One region of the Methylobacterium ajmalii genome, then DNA from elsewhere that is predicted to be linked to it. Evidence: predicted binding sites of a transcription regulator. Region 1 holds the regulator's gene; the other holds the start of a gene.
The links. The regulator LexA, encoded in region 1, represses DNA repair genes until DNA is damaged. The targets are predictions, from matches to a motif close to TGTTCNNNNTGTGTTCNG.
Positions count from the first base shown of each region.

Region 2: V3T34_RS25960 (DUF3072 domain-containing protein) is a predicted target of LexA. The motif match lies at 4,663-4,680, and genes of this name have one in related genera.

Region 1 is NZ_JAZFXT010000002.1:24,945-32,414, forward strand. It holds gene uvrB (excinuclease ABC subunit UvrB) at 1-2,027, shown strand, start outside; gene lexA (transcriptional repressor LexA) at 2,248-2,988, shown strand; gene V3T34_RS00370 (NCS2 family permease) at 3,125-4,480, opposite strand; gene V3T34_RS00375 (molybdopterin-dependent oxidoreductase) at 4,471-7,239, opposite strand; gene V3T34_RS00380 (FAD binding domain-containing protein) at 7,236-7,470, opposite strand, start outside.
Region 2 is NZ_JAZFXT010000063.1:148,975-156,444, reverse strand. It holds gene V3T34_RS25990 (LysR family transcriptional regulator) at 16-945, opposite strand; gene V3T34_RS25985 (3-oxoacyl-ACP reductase family protein) at 1,056-1,820, shown strand; gene V3T34_RS25980 (NAD(P)-binding domain-containing protein) at 1,851-2,030, shown strand; gene V3T34_RS25975 (nuclear transport factor 2 family protein) at 2,078-2,479, shown strand; gene V3T34_RS25970 (DUF1127 domain-containing protein) at 2,587-2,913, opposite strand; gene V3T34_RS25965 (LysR substrate-binding domain-containing protein) at 3,073-4,023, shown strand; gene V3T34_RS25960 (DUF3072 domain-containing protein) at 4,379-4,651, opposite strand; gene V3T34_RS25955 (branched-chain amino acid aminotransferase) at 4,883-5,770, opposite strand; gene V3T34_RS25950 (MarR family winged helix-turn-helix transcriptional regulator) at 6,111-6,617, shown strand; gene V3T34_RS25945 (response regulator) at 6,614-7,345, shown strand; gene V3T34_RS25940 (ATP-binding protein) at 7,348-7,470, shown strand, end outside.

The DNA.
Region 1 (7,470 bases):
TCCCCGACAACGCTGTCGAGTACTTCGTTTCGTATTACGACTATTACCAGCCCGAGGCCTACGTCGCGCGCTCCGACACCTTCATCGAGAAGGAATCGTCGATCAACGAGCAGATCGACCGGATGCGCCACTCGGCGACCCGGGCGCTCCTGGAGCGCGACGACGTCATCATCGTCGCCTCGGTGTCGTGCATCTACGGTATCGGCTCGGTCGAGACCTATACGGCGATGTCGTTCACCGTCAGCCTCGGCGAGAAGATCGAGCAGCGCCAGCTCGTCGCCGATCTAGTGGCGCTGCAGTACAAGCGCATCCAGTCCGATTTCGCCCGCGGCACCTTCCGGGTCCGCGGCGACGTGATCGAGCTGTGGCCGGCCCACTTGGAGGATCGCGGCTGGCGCATCGGCCTGTTCGGCGACGAGATCGAGGCGATCTCCGAGTTCGACCCGCTCACCGGCAAGACCCTCAACACGCTGAAGTTCGTCAAGGTCTACGCCAACAGCCACTACGTGACGCCGCGCCCGACCCTCCAGCAGGCGGTCAAGGGCATCAAGGACGAGCTGAAGTGGCGGGTCGAGGAGCTGACCCGGATGGGCCGCTTGATCGAGGCCCAGCGCCTGGAGCAGCGCTGCACCTTCGACCTTGAGATGATCGAGGCCACGGGCGCCTGCAACGGCATCGAGAACTATTCGCGCTACCTCACCGGCCGCAAGCCCGGCGAGCCGCCGCCGACCCTGTTCGAGTACCTGCCCGACAACGCGCTGGTCTTCACCGACGAGAGCCACGTCACGGTCTCGCAGATCGGCGGCATGTACCGGGGCGACTTCCGCCGCAAGGCGACGCTGGCCGAGTACGGCTTCCGCCTGCCCTCCTGCCTCGACAACCGTCCGCTGCGGTTCGAGGAATGGGACGCGATGCGCCCGCAATCGATCCACGTCTCGGCGACGCCGGCGAAGTGGGAGCTGGAGCAGACCGGCGGCGTCTTTGCCGAGCAGGTCATCCGCCCGACCGGCCTCGTCGACCCGGTCATCGAGGTGCGCCCGGCCCGCTCCCAGGTCGACGACCTGCTTGGCGAGGTCAAGGAGGTGGCGGCCGCCGGCTACCGCACGCTGGTGACGACGCTCACCAAGCGCATGGCCGAGGACCTGACCGAGTACCTGCACGAGAACGGCGTGCGGGTGCGCTACATGCACTCCGACATCGACACCCTGGAGCGGATCGAGATCATCCGCGACCTGCGGCTCGGCGCCTTCGACGTCTTGATCGGCATCAACCTCCTGCGCGAGGGCCTCGATATCCCGGAATGCGCCCTCGTCGGCATCCTCGACGCCGACAAGGAAGGCTTCCTGCGCTCCGAGACCTCGCTGATCCAGACCATCGGGCGGGCCGCCCGCAACGCGGACGCCCGCTGCATCCTCTACGCCGACCACATCACCGGCTCGATGGAGCGGGCGATGGCCGAGACCGAGCGCCGGCGCAAGAAGCAGCTCGCCTACAACGAGGAGCACGGCATCACGCCCCAGAGCGTGAAGCGCAACATCTCGGACATCCTGGAGAGCGTCTACGAGCGCGACCACGTCCAGGTCGATACGGGGCTCGCCAAGTCCGCCGTCACGGTCGGCCACAACCTCAAGGCGGTGATGGCCGACCTCGAGAAGCGGATGCGGACGGCCGCCGCGGACCTCGACTTCGAGGAGGCGGCGCGCCTGCGCGACGAGCTCAAGCGTCTCCAGGCGACCGAGCTCGCCATCGCCGACGACCCGATGGCGGCCCAGGCCGACGTCGAGCGCGACGCCGGCCGCTTCGGCGCCAAGCGCAAGCGGCGCGGCCCCGAGCCCCTGGGATACGGCCCCGGCGGCAAGGGCACCTCCGACGAGGGCACCCGCATCCGCCAGCCCGACCTCGACGACATGGGCCCGGGCACCGACCGCGAGGTGCCCTTCTCCTACGCCGAGCGCCCCACCGGCCGCTCGACGCAAGGCTTTCCGGGCCAGAAGCCCAAATACAAGGGCCGCAAGGGGCGGGGCTGACACCCGTCCGACGGGCCGGCGCGGCGGACAGTCCCGCGCCGGTCGAATTCCGGGAGGGGCCTGCCTCATCGTACGATCGACCCGCGACATCCCCGTCTATCACCCCGGTTGCTGCGGCCGTGCGCCGCTTTTTCGAAGCCGCTTGCGGAACACTTGCGGAACGCTTACCATGTTCGCGATTTGTTTCCGGAGCGCGGCAGCGCGGGGATGAGAGTGTCACATGCTCACGCGTAAGCAGTTGGACCTGCTCCGCTTCATTCAGCAGAGAATGCGCGAGACGGGCGTCCCCCCGTCCTTCGACGAGATGAAGGACGCCCTCGATCTCAAGTCGAAATCGGGCATCCACCGCCTGATCACCGCCCTGGAGGAGCGCGGCTTCCTGCGCCGCCTGCCGAACCGGGCCCGGGCGATCGAGGTGATCCGCATCCCCGAGACTGTGACGGGGCCGGCGACGGCTCCCGCGGCCGGGGCCGAGGTGGTGCGGTTCAACCCGAGCGTCGTCGAGGGCGGGCGCGCTCACGAGCCCAAGCGGCCCGCCGGCATCCCCGCCATGGCGACGGCCTCGGACGAGAACGGCCAGTCGGTCAGCGTGCCGGTGATGGGCCGGATCGCCGCCGGTACGCCGATCTCGGCGATCCAGAGCCAGAGCCGCACGGTGGCGATGTCGCCGGACTTCCTCGCCAGCGGCGAGCACTACGCCCTGGAGGTGCGCGGCGACTCGATGATCGAGGCCGGCATCCTCGACGGCGACCTCGTGGTGATCCGCCGCCAGGAGACCGCCAATACTGGCGACATCATCGTGGCCCTGATCGACGACGAGGAGGCGACCCTGAAGCGCCTGCGCCGCCGCGGCTCGTCGATCGCGTTGGAGGCTGCCAACCCGGCCTACGAGACCCGGGTGCTCGGGCCGGACCGGGTGCGGATCCAGGGCCGGCTGGTGAGCCTGGTTCGGAAGTACTGAGGCGGCGCTTCGTCTTCACGAAAAGGCGCGAGTTTCCCCTCTCCCCGCCCGCGGGGAGAGGGGAGAGCCCGCGCGCTACACCTTGCCCGGGCAGCCCTGCCGCGGAGGGGGGGAGGGTTGAGGACGGCAGCGCCCGTCAGTGCGCACTCCCCGTCGCCACGAACTTGAACAGGAACACGCCCGCGATCACCCACACCACCGGCTTCACCTCCCGGAAGCGGCCGGTGAGCAGCTTGATCACCGCATAGGTGATGAAGCCGAAGGCGACGCCGTTGGCGATCGAGTAGGTGAAGGGCATCAGGAGCGCCGTCACGCAGGCCGGCAGCACCTCGGTCAGGTCGTCCCAGTCGAGATCGACCAGCTCGTGCAGCATCAGGCAGGCGACGTAGAACAGAGCCGGAGCCGTGGCGTAGGCCGGGACCGAGCCGGCGAGCGGCGCGAAGAACAGGCAGGCCAGGAACAGGACCGCCACCGTCGCCGCGGTGAGCCCGGTGCGCCCGCCCTCCTCGACGCCCGACGCGCTCTCCAGATAGGCCGTGGTGCTCGACGTGCCGAGGAGCGAGCCGACGAAGATCGACGAGGAATCGGCCATCAGCGCCTTGTCGAGGCGCTCCATCTTTCCCTGCGTGAGGAGTCCCGCCCGGTTGGCGACGCCCATCAGCGTACCGGTGGCGTCGAACAATTCGACGAGGAAGAACACCAGGATCACGTTGAGCAGGCCGCCCGACAGCGCGCCGGTGATGTCGAGGGCGAACAGCGTCGGGGCGATCGAGGGCGGCAGCGAGGCGACACCCTGGAAGGTGTTGTCGGCGACGACGAAGCTCAACGCCGTGACGGTCAGGATGCCGGCGAGCAGCGCGCCGCGCACCTTGCGCACGGAGAGCACCGCGACGATCAGGAAGCCCAGTACCGCCAGCACCGCGCTCGGCTTGTGCAGGTCGCCGAGGGTGACGAAGGTCGCCGGGCTCGCCGCCACCACGCCGGCGCTCTTCAGCGCGATGATCGCCAGGAACAGCCCGATGCCGACCGTGATGGCGATGCGCATCGACCGGGGGATGCCCTCGACGATGATCCGGCGCAAACCCGTCAGCGTGACGACCATGAAGAGCAGGCCGGAGATGAACACCGCGCCGAGCGCCGCCTGCCAGGTGTAGCCCATCTGGAGCACCACCACGTAGGCGAAGTAGGCGTTGAGCCCCATGCCCGGCGCCAGCGCGATCGGGTAGTTGGCATAGAACGCCATCACCAGCGAGCCGATCGCCGCGACGAGGCAGGTCGCGACGAACACCGCCCCCTTCGGCATCCCGGCATCGCCCAGGATGTTGGGGTTGACGAAGATGATATAGGCCATCGTCAGGAAGGTGGTCAGCCCGGCGAGCAATTCCGTGCGCACGGTGGTGCCGTGGGCCGAGAGCGCGAAGGTGCGCTCCAGGAACCCGCTTCGGGAGGAACCGCCCGGCCCGGTCAGGCCGTCGTCGCGCTTCAGGTCCATCGCTTCTCCTCGCCGCTCTGGGTCGTGGTGCCGATCTGCCGGTAGATCCGGTCGGGTGTGAACGGCGTGGCGGTCAGCCGTGCGCCGGTCGCGTCCCGGATGGCGTTGGCGAGCGCCGCCGCCACGGGGTTGAACGGGCTCTCGCTCATCGACTTGGCGCCGAGCGGCCCGATGCCGTCATGGGTGTCGGCGAAGATCACCTCGGTGCGGGGCACGTCGGCGATCGCCGGGATGTGGTAGGTGCGGAAGGTCGGGGTCGCGACCCGGCCCTCGGCGTCGATCGCCAGGTCCTCGTACAGCGCGGCGCCGAGCGCCTGGGCGACGCCGCCCTCGATCTGGCCGCGGCACTGGACCGGGTTCATCACCCGCCCGGCATCGGCGGCGTGGACGCTTCGCAGGAGGCGCACCTCGCCGGTCTCGGGCCGCACCGCGACCTGGAAGCCCTGGACGTTGAACGCCACCGAGCGCGGGCTGCCGTCGGCATGCCCCACGGCCTCCGCGGGGCCGAGATCGGCCAGGGGTATCCGGGCCTCTCCCGCGATGACCGCATCGCCGTCGAGCCGGCATGCGGCGGGATCGAGCCCGAGCCGGGCGGCGGCGCGCCCCCGCAGCAGCGCGGCCAGGCTGTCCGCGGCGCGCCACGTTGCCTGGCCGGCGACCACGATGCCGGTGCTGCCATAGGCGCCGGTATCGTGGCTCACCGCGTCCGTGTCGCCCTGGCGCAGGACGATGCGGTCCGGCGTGGTGGCGAGAACCTCCGCGGCGATCTGGCCGTGCACCGTCGAGGTGCCGTTGCCGAACTCCACCGTGCCGACGCGCAGGACGTAGCGCCCGTCCTCGAGCGCGATCCGCGCCTCGGCGAAGTGGCCCCGCGGCGGGATGGTGTCGATCATGGACAGCGCCATGCCCGATCCCGTGCGCCAGCCCGGCGGCGCCGGAGGCGGGGGCAAGGCCAGGGCCTCCGCGACCCGGTCGAGGCACTGGTCGAGGCCGTAGCTGCCGTACTGCACGTCGTGCGGCTCCAGGCTCGTCGAGACCATCGGGTCGCCGGGGCGGACGACGTTGCGGCGCCGCAGCTCGAACGGATCGAGGTCGAGCGCCCGGGCGAGCTCGTCCATGGCGGATTCGACCGCGAAGATGGTCTGGCTCAGGCCGTAGCCGCGGAAGGCGCCGGCCGGCAGGGTATGGGTGTGGACGGAATAGCCGTCGACCCGCTTGTTGGCGCAGCGATAGACCGCGATCACCTCGTTGCAGCCGTGGTGCAGCACGCCGCCGGCATGGTTGCCGTAGGCGCCGGTATTCGACAGCACCTGGAGGTCGATCGCCGTCAGGGTGCCGTCGGCGCGCGCCCCGAGGCGCACCCGCACCCGCATCGGGTGGCGGGTGGTGGTGGCGGTGAACTGCTCGGTGCGGGTCAGCTCCCAGCGCACCGGCCGGCCGGTGGCCAGCACGGCGAGCGCCACCAGGTCCTCGGTCAGCATCTCCTGCTTGCCCCCGAAGCCGCCGCCGACCCGGCCGCACTCGACCCGGATTTTTTCGCGCGGGAGGTCGAACAGGGCGCAGAGGGCGTCGCGGGTGAGGAACGGCACCTGGGTGCTGGAGCGGATGACGAGGCGCCCATCGGCATCGCGCCAGCCCATCGCCGCGTGGGTCTCGAGATGGGCGTGCTGGACCCGCTGCGAGCGGTAGGTGCCCTCGTGGACCACGTCGGCCGCCGCGAGGCCCGCCGCGACGTCGCCGATCTCGCCATGTGCCTCGGCGGCGAGGTTGGGATGGGGATGGAGCGGCGGCGCGTCCTCGCCCGTCGGCCGCGCGCCGTGGACCAGCGGCGCATCGGGGTCGAGCGCTCGCTCGGGATCGAGGCAGGCCGGCAGCACCTCGTAATCGACCCGAAGCGCCCGGCAGCCGGCGGCGGCGGCGGCCTCCGTCTCGGCGAGCACCGCGGCGACGCGCTGGCCGACGAAGCGCAGGACGGGATCGAGCACCCGCGTGTCGCTGGCGTCGTCGGCGGGGTTCTCGTGCCGGGCGGTGGAGAACAGCCGGTCCGGCGCGTCCGCATGGGTCAGCACCCGCACGACGCCCGGCACCGCCAGCGCGGCGGCGGGATCGATGCTCACCACCCGCGCATGGGCGTGGGGCGAGCGCAGCACCTTGAGGTGGAGCGCGCCCGACAGGTCGTGGTCGAGAGTGTAGCGGGCGCGGCCGCTGACGATCGCGGCGCTGGCCGGGGCCGGGGCGCCATGGGGGCAGGGCGGCGCGGCCGGGCCGTCGCTGCCATCGATCGCGGATGCGCGGCCCTCGATCGCGGATGCGATCCCTTCGATCGCGGATGCGATCGACCGATAGCCGGTGCAGCGGCACAGGTTGCCCTTCAGGGCCGCCGGCAGGTCGCGGCGCTGGCCCTGGTCGAGGGCGGCGGCGGTCATGACCATGCCGGGGGTGCAGAACCCGCACTGGAACCCTTGCGCGGCGACGAAGGCCGCCTGGACCGGGTGGAGCGCGTCCGGCACCCCGTCGCCGGGGGCGCAGGGGCCGGCGAGGCCCTCGACCGTGGTGACCTGCCGCTCCGCCGCCCGGAAGGCCGGCACCAGGCAGGAATGCAGCGGCTCGCCGTCGAGATGGACCGTGCAGGCGCCGCAATCGCCCGCGTCGCAGCCCTTCTTGACGCCGAACCAGCCGAGCTCCCGCAGCAGGGTGCGCAGGGATTGGCCGGGCCGGGGCGCGACCTCGTGGCTCGTGCCGTTGACCGTCAGCCTCATGGTGCCCCTCCCGCGGCGTTCTCCGCGGCGTCTCCCGCCAGCTCGGCCCGGACCTCCTCGGCGAGGAGCCCGGTGACGTGGCGGCGCCAGTCGGGGGCGCCGTGGACGTCGTCGTACCAGAGCCCGTCGGGGATCGCGGCGGCGAGCGCGTCGCGAAGCGCCTCCGCCCCCGGCGGGGCGGGCCGGTCGATCCGCACCGGGCGCCGGGTCGCCGCCGTCACCGTGAGGGCG
Region 2 (7,470 bases), on a different contig from region 1:
CGAATCGCACCGGGGCTACCCCGCGCTGCCGGCGAAGCGCTCGGCCATGCGATGCTTCCTGAACGCATCGGTGACCCAGTCGACGAAGGCGCGGGTCTTGGCGGGCAGCAGGGTGCGCGAGGCGTAGTAGAGCGAGATCGCACCCGCATCGGCATACCAGCGCGGGACGAGGCGGACGAGATCGCCCCGGTCCAGGGCCGGGAGCGCGTCCGGGACGGCGAGGAGCGCGACGCCGAGCCCCAGGACCGCCGCCTCGCGCATCGCGCTGGGATCGTTGACGACGACGGTCTCCCGCAGCGGCGCCATCATCGTGCGGCCTGCGTCGTCGCGCATGGTCCAGTGGCGGATGCGGCCGGTCCGCAAGGAGCGCATCACGATGCCGTCGAGAGCCTGGAGCCCGGCCGGGTCGGCCGGCAGCACCCGGTCCCGCAGGTAGATGGGCGCGGCGACCGCGACGATGTGAGCCGGGGCCAGGGTCCGGGCGACGACGCCGGGCGCCAGATCGAACCCGCCGCCGATGGCGACATCGTACCCCTCCGCCACGAGATCGATCGGCCGGTTCTCGAAGTGCCATTCGGGCTTGATGCGCGGGTAGCGGGCGAGCAGGCCCGGAAGCAGGGGTAGGACATGCATCGTCCCGAAGGTCGGCGGCAGGCTGACCTTGAGCGTGCCGGCCGCCTCCCCGCCCTCGACGGAGACGCTGGCGAGGGCGGCCTGGAGACCGTCGAGCTTGTCGGCGATGCCGAGGCGGAGGATCTCGCCCGCTTCGGTCAGGGTCAGCCGGCGCGTCGACCGGTGGAAGAGCCGCACCCCGAGGTGGCGCTCCAGCATCGCCACGTTGCGGCTGATCGCGGCCGGCGTCAGCGACAGCCGCCGGGCGGCTTCCGAGAAGCTGCCATGCTCGGCGCTGCGCATGAAGGCTTCCAGGTTGGCGAGGGATTCCACAGCGGCACCTTCAACGGATCGTTGAAGGCATAACAACCCGTCGGCGGCTAATCCAGGACGAGGGGACGGGCCATTCTTCCCGCCATCGAACCTGCGATGGAGCGACGACCGTGATCCAAGCCTCCCATTCCCAAGCCGGCAAGCTCGCCGGCAAGACCGCCCTCGTGACCGGCGGCTCCCGCTCCATCGGTGCCGCCGTCGCCCGGCGGCTGGCGGCCGAGGGCGCCGCGGTGGCGCTGACCTACAGCGCCTCGCCAGGACGGGCGGCGCAGGTGGTGGCGGAGATCGAGGCCGCCGGGGGCACGGCCCTGGCGATCGAGGCCGATGGCGGCGATCCCGCTGCCGTCCGGGCGGCCGTTGCCCGGACGGTCGAGTCCCTCGGCGGCCTCGACATCCTGGTCAACAACGCCGGAATCGCCCTCAACGCCCCGATCGAGGAGGTGCGGTTTACCGATTACGAGCGGATGCTCGCGGTCAACGTGACGGGCGTGTTCGTCGCCACCCAGGAAGCGGTGCGCCACATGAAGGCGGGTGGCCGGATCATCCACATCGGTTCGTCAATGACGCGGTACGCCGCCTTCCCGACGGCCTCGGTCTACACGCTGACCAAGGGCGCGGTATCGGGCTTCAACCGCAGCCTGGCGCGCGATCTCGGCCCGAAGGGGATCACCGTCAACACCGTGCATCCCGGCCCGACCGATACCGACATGAACCCGGCCGACGGGCCGGTCGCGGCCCTCGTCGGCCCCGGCATGGCGATCGGCCGCTACGGACGGCCGGACGAGGTCGCCAGCGTCGTCGCCTTCCTGGCGAGCCCCGAGGCAGCCTTCGTGACCGGCGCGGACATCGTCGCCGATGGCGGCCTCACCGCCTGACCCGGGCCCATCCCGGGAAGGATCGAGATCATGCCCACTCCCGGCATCATCGGCGCGGGCCGGATCAGCCGCGCCGTCGCCTCCGCACTCGCCCGGCGCGGCATCACGGCCATGCTTGCGAGCCGCCGCAGCCCGGACAGCCTGCGGGAAACCGTCGTCGCCCTCGATCCAAGCATCGCGGCACGCCGCTGCCGGCCCTCGACCTCGTGACGCGCGACTGAACGCGCGGTTCATTCGCCATCGAAGGATGCATCACCATGTCAGACACCGATCCGGCCACCAGCGGCACACCGGAGCCCGATTTCGACGGCGTGCTCCGGGCCAACCTGGAGCGCGTCTTCAACGAGCGTGACGCCGGGCGACGGGCGACCGCCCTGGCCGAGCTCTTCGTCGACGAGCCGGTCATGTACGAGCCCGCCGGCGTCGTGGAGGGCCGCGACGCGATCGCTGCGGTCGCCGGAGCCCTGCTGGAGCGGTTCGGCCCGAGCTTCCGCTTCGTGCCGACCGGCCGGGCCGTCGGTCATCATGGCCTGGGCTCGCTGTCCTGGCAGGCCGGCCCCGAGGGCGAGCCGGTCACCGTGACCGGGGCCGACGTGGCCGAGATCGTGGAGGGCCGGATCGCCCGCCTGTGGGTACTCCTCAACCCGCCGGTCGACTGAGGTCGCCCCCGATCGTCGCGCGATCCGGACAGGGTTGGCCCCTCTCCCGGCCTCGAGAGAGGAGCATGGCGCGCCGTCGGCCGGGCGATTCGGTCAGCGCAGGCGCCTCAATGCCCCCTCCCCTCCACCGCCTGCCCGTCCCGGGCGGCGACGCGCAGGCTCACGGGCGGCGGCGGGAGCTGGCGCCGGGTGCGACGTCGATGCACCAGGGGCACGGTCGGATCCTGCATGAACGGCAGGTCGAGGGCGCCCATCACGTCGTTGCGGGTCAGCCCGATGTCTTTCAGGCCGCGGTCGTCGAGTTCGGCGAGGCGGTAGGCGGCGCGGCGGTTGATCCACAGGACGACGATCCGCGCCACGATCTGCGCGGCCTTGCGGCCGTAGCCGGGCGCCAGCGCGAGAACACCGAAGAGGGGGGCAAAGCTGATCGTCATCGTGGTCTCCGGCGGGAGCTGTCGGCGAACCTCGTCATGCGCCGGCCATCGCTCTTCCGCTGCGTCCGTCATAGCGCCGCTTGGTCGATGCGTTGAGCGAATGCTTGAGATGTGTCACATCACGGGAATTGATGCAGGAACCGACGACGGAGCCGCCCGGTGCATCCCCTCGACATCGACCAGCTCCGCAGCCTCGTGGCGATCGCCGAGAGCGGCTCGTTCACCCGCGCGGCCGAGGCCGTGCACAAGACGCAATCCGCGGTCTCGATGCAGATGAAGCGGCTCGAGGAGCGGATCGGGCGCGAGATCTTCGTCAAGGCCGGGCGCGGCGTGCGCCTGACCGAGGACGGCGAGCGCCTGCTCGACTACGCGCGCCGCATCGTGCGGCTGCAGACCGAGTGCCTGGCGACCTTCGACGAGGGCGACCTGCCCGGCCGAGTGCGGCTCGGCCTGCCGGACGACTACGCCGACCGCTACCTGCCGGAGATCCTCGGCCGCTTCGCCCGGGCCCATCCGCGGGCCGAGGTCACGGTGGTGTGCGAGCCCTCCGACATGCTGGCCGAGCGGATCGCCGACGGCGACATCGACCTCGCCATCGTCACCGAGGCCAAGACGGGAAGCAAGACGGGAGGCAGGGCGGGGAGCGCGGCGCGAGGCGCCGGTCGGAGGGGCGTCGAGACGATCCGCACCGAGGCGCTGCTCTGGGTCACGTCGAGCCGCCACGCGGTGCACCGGGAGGAGCCGGTGCCCCTCGCCCTCGGGCGGCCGGCCTGCAACTGGCGGCTCGCCGCCATCGAGGCGCTGGAGCGCGGCGGGCGCCAGAGCCGGATCCTGTTCGTGAGCTGGAACTCCACCGCGGTCGGCGCCGCGGTGCTGGCGGGGCTCGCCGTCTCGGTCCTGCCGGAGAGCGCGCTGCGCTCCGGCATGCGGGTGCTCGGCCCGCAGGACGGCTTCGCGCCCCTGCCCGCCTGTCGGATCGGCCTGATGCGCCATCGGGCGGGCGAGCCGAACCCGCTCGCCGACATCCTGGCCGGGCACATCCGGCAATCGCTGGACAACCTCGCTCTCGACGGCCTCGCGCCCGACGCACCGGGGCTGGCGGCGGAGTGAACGCCGCGCGCCCTACTGGAGCGCGGCGAGGAAGCGGGTGCTGAGGTTGGTGAACAGGCTGCCGGCCGAGTTGCCGTAGACCGCGAGCGCTCCCGTGAGGGCCAGGAAGATCAGCCCGGCCACGAGCGCGTACTCGATCGCCGTCGATCCGGATCGCTCGTCCCGGAATGTCCGGACCGCCTCCGTTCTCCGCGCCCTGTCCCGCACGCCCCGCTCCCACGATCCGTCGGCGGCAGAGTAAGGAGAGACCTCCTCATCACAGGTTAACGCGACGGTCGAAACGGCCGGCAGGGCGCCCTGCCGGCCCGATGTGAGGGCGGAACCGAGATTTTCCCGGGTTCCGCCCCCCCGATCGTCAGGCCTTGCCGGTCTCCTTGCGCAGCGCGTCGATGCGCTGCGAGGCCTCGGCCTTGTCGAGATCGGGGTCGTAGGCGTCCTCGTCCTTGGCCTGCTCGGCCAAGGTCTTGAGATAGGACGCCTGCGCCCCGGTCATCGGCTCGGAGCCGGTGGTCCAGTCCTTGGGATCCTTGATGCGGTTCGAGGTGTCCTTGGGATCCTGCTTCGGGTTCTCGGTCTCGTGCTGCGCCTCGGCGTCGTGGGACTCGGCCTTCTTGGTCCTGGCGGTCATGGGGATCCCCGTGTTCCCTTAATGTTCCAGCCAGACAACGGGGAAGCCCCGGCTCGTGTTCCCGGCCGGGACGCCGGAACGCGGCTTGTCCCCGCAAATCACGGCCGCGGACGCGCGAAGGCCCCGGGCGGTCTCCCGCCCGGGGCCTTGTTCACGCGCTCGTCGTGGGAATCGAGCGGCCTTGTTTCAGGCCGGCACGATCCGGGCGGCCTCGCGTCAGGCCGCGTTGTTTCAAGCCGCCTTGGCCTTCGGCTGCACCTCGGCGGTGTAGTCGTCCATCAGGGTCTTGGTCATCGCCGCCGGGGTGAAGCGGTACTGGGCGATCTCCGAGACCGGGGTGACCTCGGCGGCCGAGCCGGTGATGAAGCACTCGGTGAAGCCCGCCAGCTCCTCGAGGCGGATGCGCCGCTCGACCACCTCGTAACCGCGGCGCTTGGCCAGCTCGATCACGGTCTGGCGGGTGATGCCGTTGAGGAAGCGGTCGGCCTGGGGCGTGTGGATCACCCCGTCCTGGATGAAGAACACGTTGGCGCCGGTGCACTCGGCGACGTTGTCCTCCCAGTCGAGCATCAGGGCGTCGGCGTAGCCCTTGTTCTCGGCCCGGTGCTTGGAGATGGTGCAGATCATGTAGAGGCCCGCCGCCTTCGAGGCCGACGGCGCGGTGCGCGGATCGGGCCGGCGGTACTCGGCGAGGTCGAGCCGGATACCCTTCATCTTGGTCGCCGGGTCGAAGTAGCTCGGCCATTCCCACGCCGCGATGGCGAGGTGGATGGTGTTGGCCTGCGCCGACACGCCCATCATCTCCGAGCCGCGCCAGGCGACCGGGCGGAGATAGGCGTCCTGGAGGCCGCTCTCCTTGAGCACGAGCTTCTTGGCGGCGTCGATCTCGGCGACCGTGAACGGGACCTCGAAGTCGAGGAGCTCGGCCGAGCGGCGCAGGCGCTGCGAATGCTCAGTGCACTTGAAGATCTCGCCGCCATAGGCGCGCTCGCCCTCGAACACGCTGGAGCCGTAGTGCAGGCCGTGGCTGAGTACGTGAATCTTCGCGTCCGCCCACGGCACCATGCGGCCGTCGACCCAGATGTGGCCTTCACGCTGGTCGAAGGGAATGACGGACATGACGATGATCCTCGTATGCGTTCGTTTCCGCCTGGCTGGTTCTCGCGCAACCTTCGTGCTTGAGCGGGGCGCGGGGCGTTCGTTCGTTTCGCCGGCGGGGTTGACGGGTATCAATGGGACTGAGATATGTCAACAAGACTGACATAAATGACGCGAGCCCGCGAAGGCTCGGTTCCGCCAAGAGGTGCGACCCTTGACCCAGGCCGCCCGGACCCGTCCGGACCCCATCCCGGACGCCGCCGACGAGGATGGACGGGCGGCAGGCTACTCCCCGGAGGGGCCGACGCAAAGATCGCCGGAACACGGCTCGCCGGACCGAGACCAGCCGGCCTACGACCTCATCGAGCTCTTGTTCTTCGCCTACCGCGACTTCGTCGCCGATCCCGACCGGATCCTGGCCGAGTACGGCTTCGGCCGCGCCCACCACCGGGTGCTGCACTTCGTCGACCGCCATCCCGGCCTCACCATCGCCGAACTCCTGGATATCCTGCGGATCACCAAGCAGAGCCTGAACCGGGTGCTGAAGGAATTGATCGAGCAGGGCTACATCGCGCAGCGGACGGGCACGAGCGACCGCCGCCACCGCCTCCTCACCTGCACGCCGCAGGGCCGTGCGCTCGCCCAGCGCCTCGCGGGCGTCCAGGGCGAACGGGTCCGGCGGGCGCTCGCCGAGGTCGGCCCCGCGCTCCGCGAGCCGGCGGGCCGGTTCCTGCTCGCGATGATCGAGCCGGAGGAGCGCGCCGCGGTGAGCCGGCTCATCGGCGGCGAGGCGCCGGCCGAGGTCCCGGCGGAGATCCAAGCGGAGATCCGGGCCGGGAGCCCGTCCGCCGACGGGGCCCGCCCGTGAGCGCCGGCCCCGCCCTCAGCCCCCGGGCCGAGCTGCCCGACCACGCCCCCCACATCCTGGTCGTCGACGACGACCGCCGCCTGCGCGACCTCCTCGCCCGCTTCCTCGGCGAGAACGGTTATCGCGTCACCGCTGCCGCGAGCGCCGCCGAGGCGCGGGCGCGGGGCCGCAGCCTGGTCTTCGACGCGGTGGTGCTCGACGTGATGATGCCGGGCGAGACCGGCTTCGACTACGCCCGCCAGATCCGCCTGACCTCGAGCGTGCCGATCCTGATGCTCACCGCCCGCTCGAACCCGAACGACCGGGTCACCGGGCTCGAGATCGGCGCCGACGACTATCTGCCGAAACCCTTCGAGCCGCGGGAGCTGATCCTGCGCCTCAACAATATCCTGCGCCGCAACGCGCGGGGCCCCGCCGACGGCACGGCCGCGCCGCTCGACGCGGTGCGGTTCGGGCCGTTCCAGTTCCGCATCGAGCGCGGCGAGCTCACCCGCGACGAGGAGGCGATCCGCCTCTCCGAGCGCGAGCGCGAGATCCTCACCATCCTGGCGCTCGCCCGCGGCGGCAACGTCGAGCGCGAGGCGCTGACCGGGACCAACGGCGCCGCCAACGAGCGCACCGTGGACGTGCAGATGAACCGCCTGCGCCGGCGCATCGAGGACGACCCGGCCAACCCGCGCTACGTGCAGACCGTGCGCGGCGTCGGCTACCGTCTGGTCCTGGACTAGCCGTGGCCACCCCCACCCTCGCCGGGACGCTGCCGACGCCCCGGCGGGCCTGGCGCCGGCTCGGCCGCGTGATCGGCGACCGGCTGCCGAAGGGGCTCTACGCCCGATCCCTCATCATCATCATC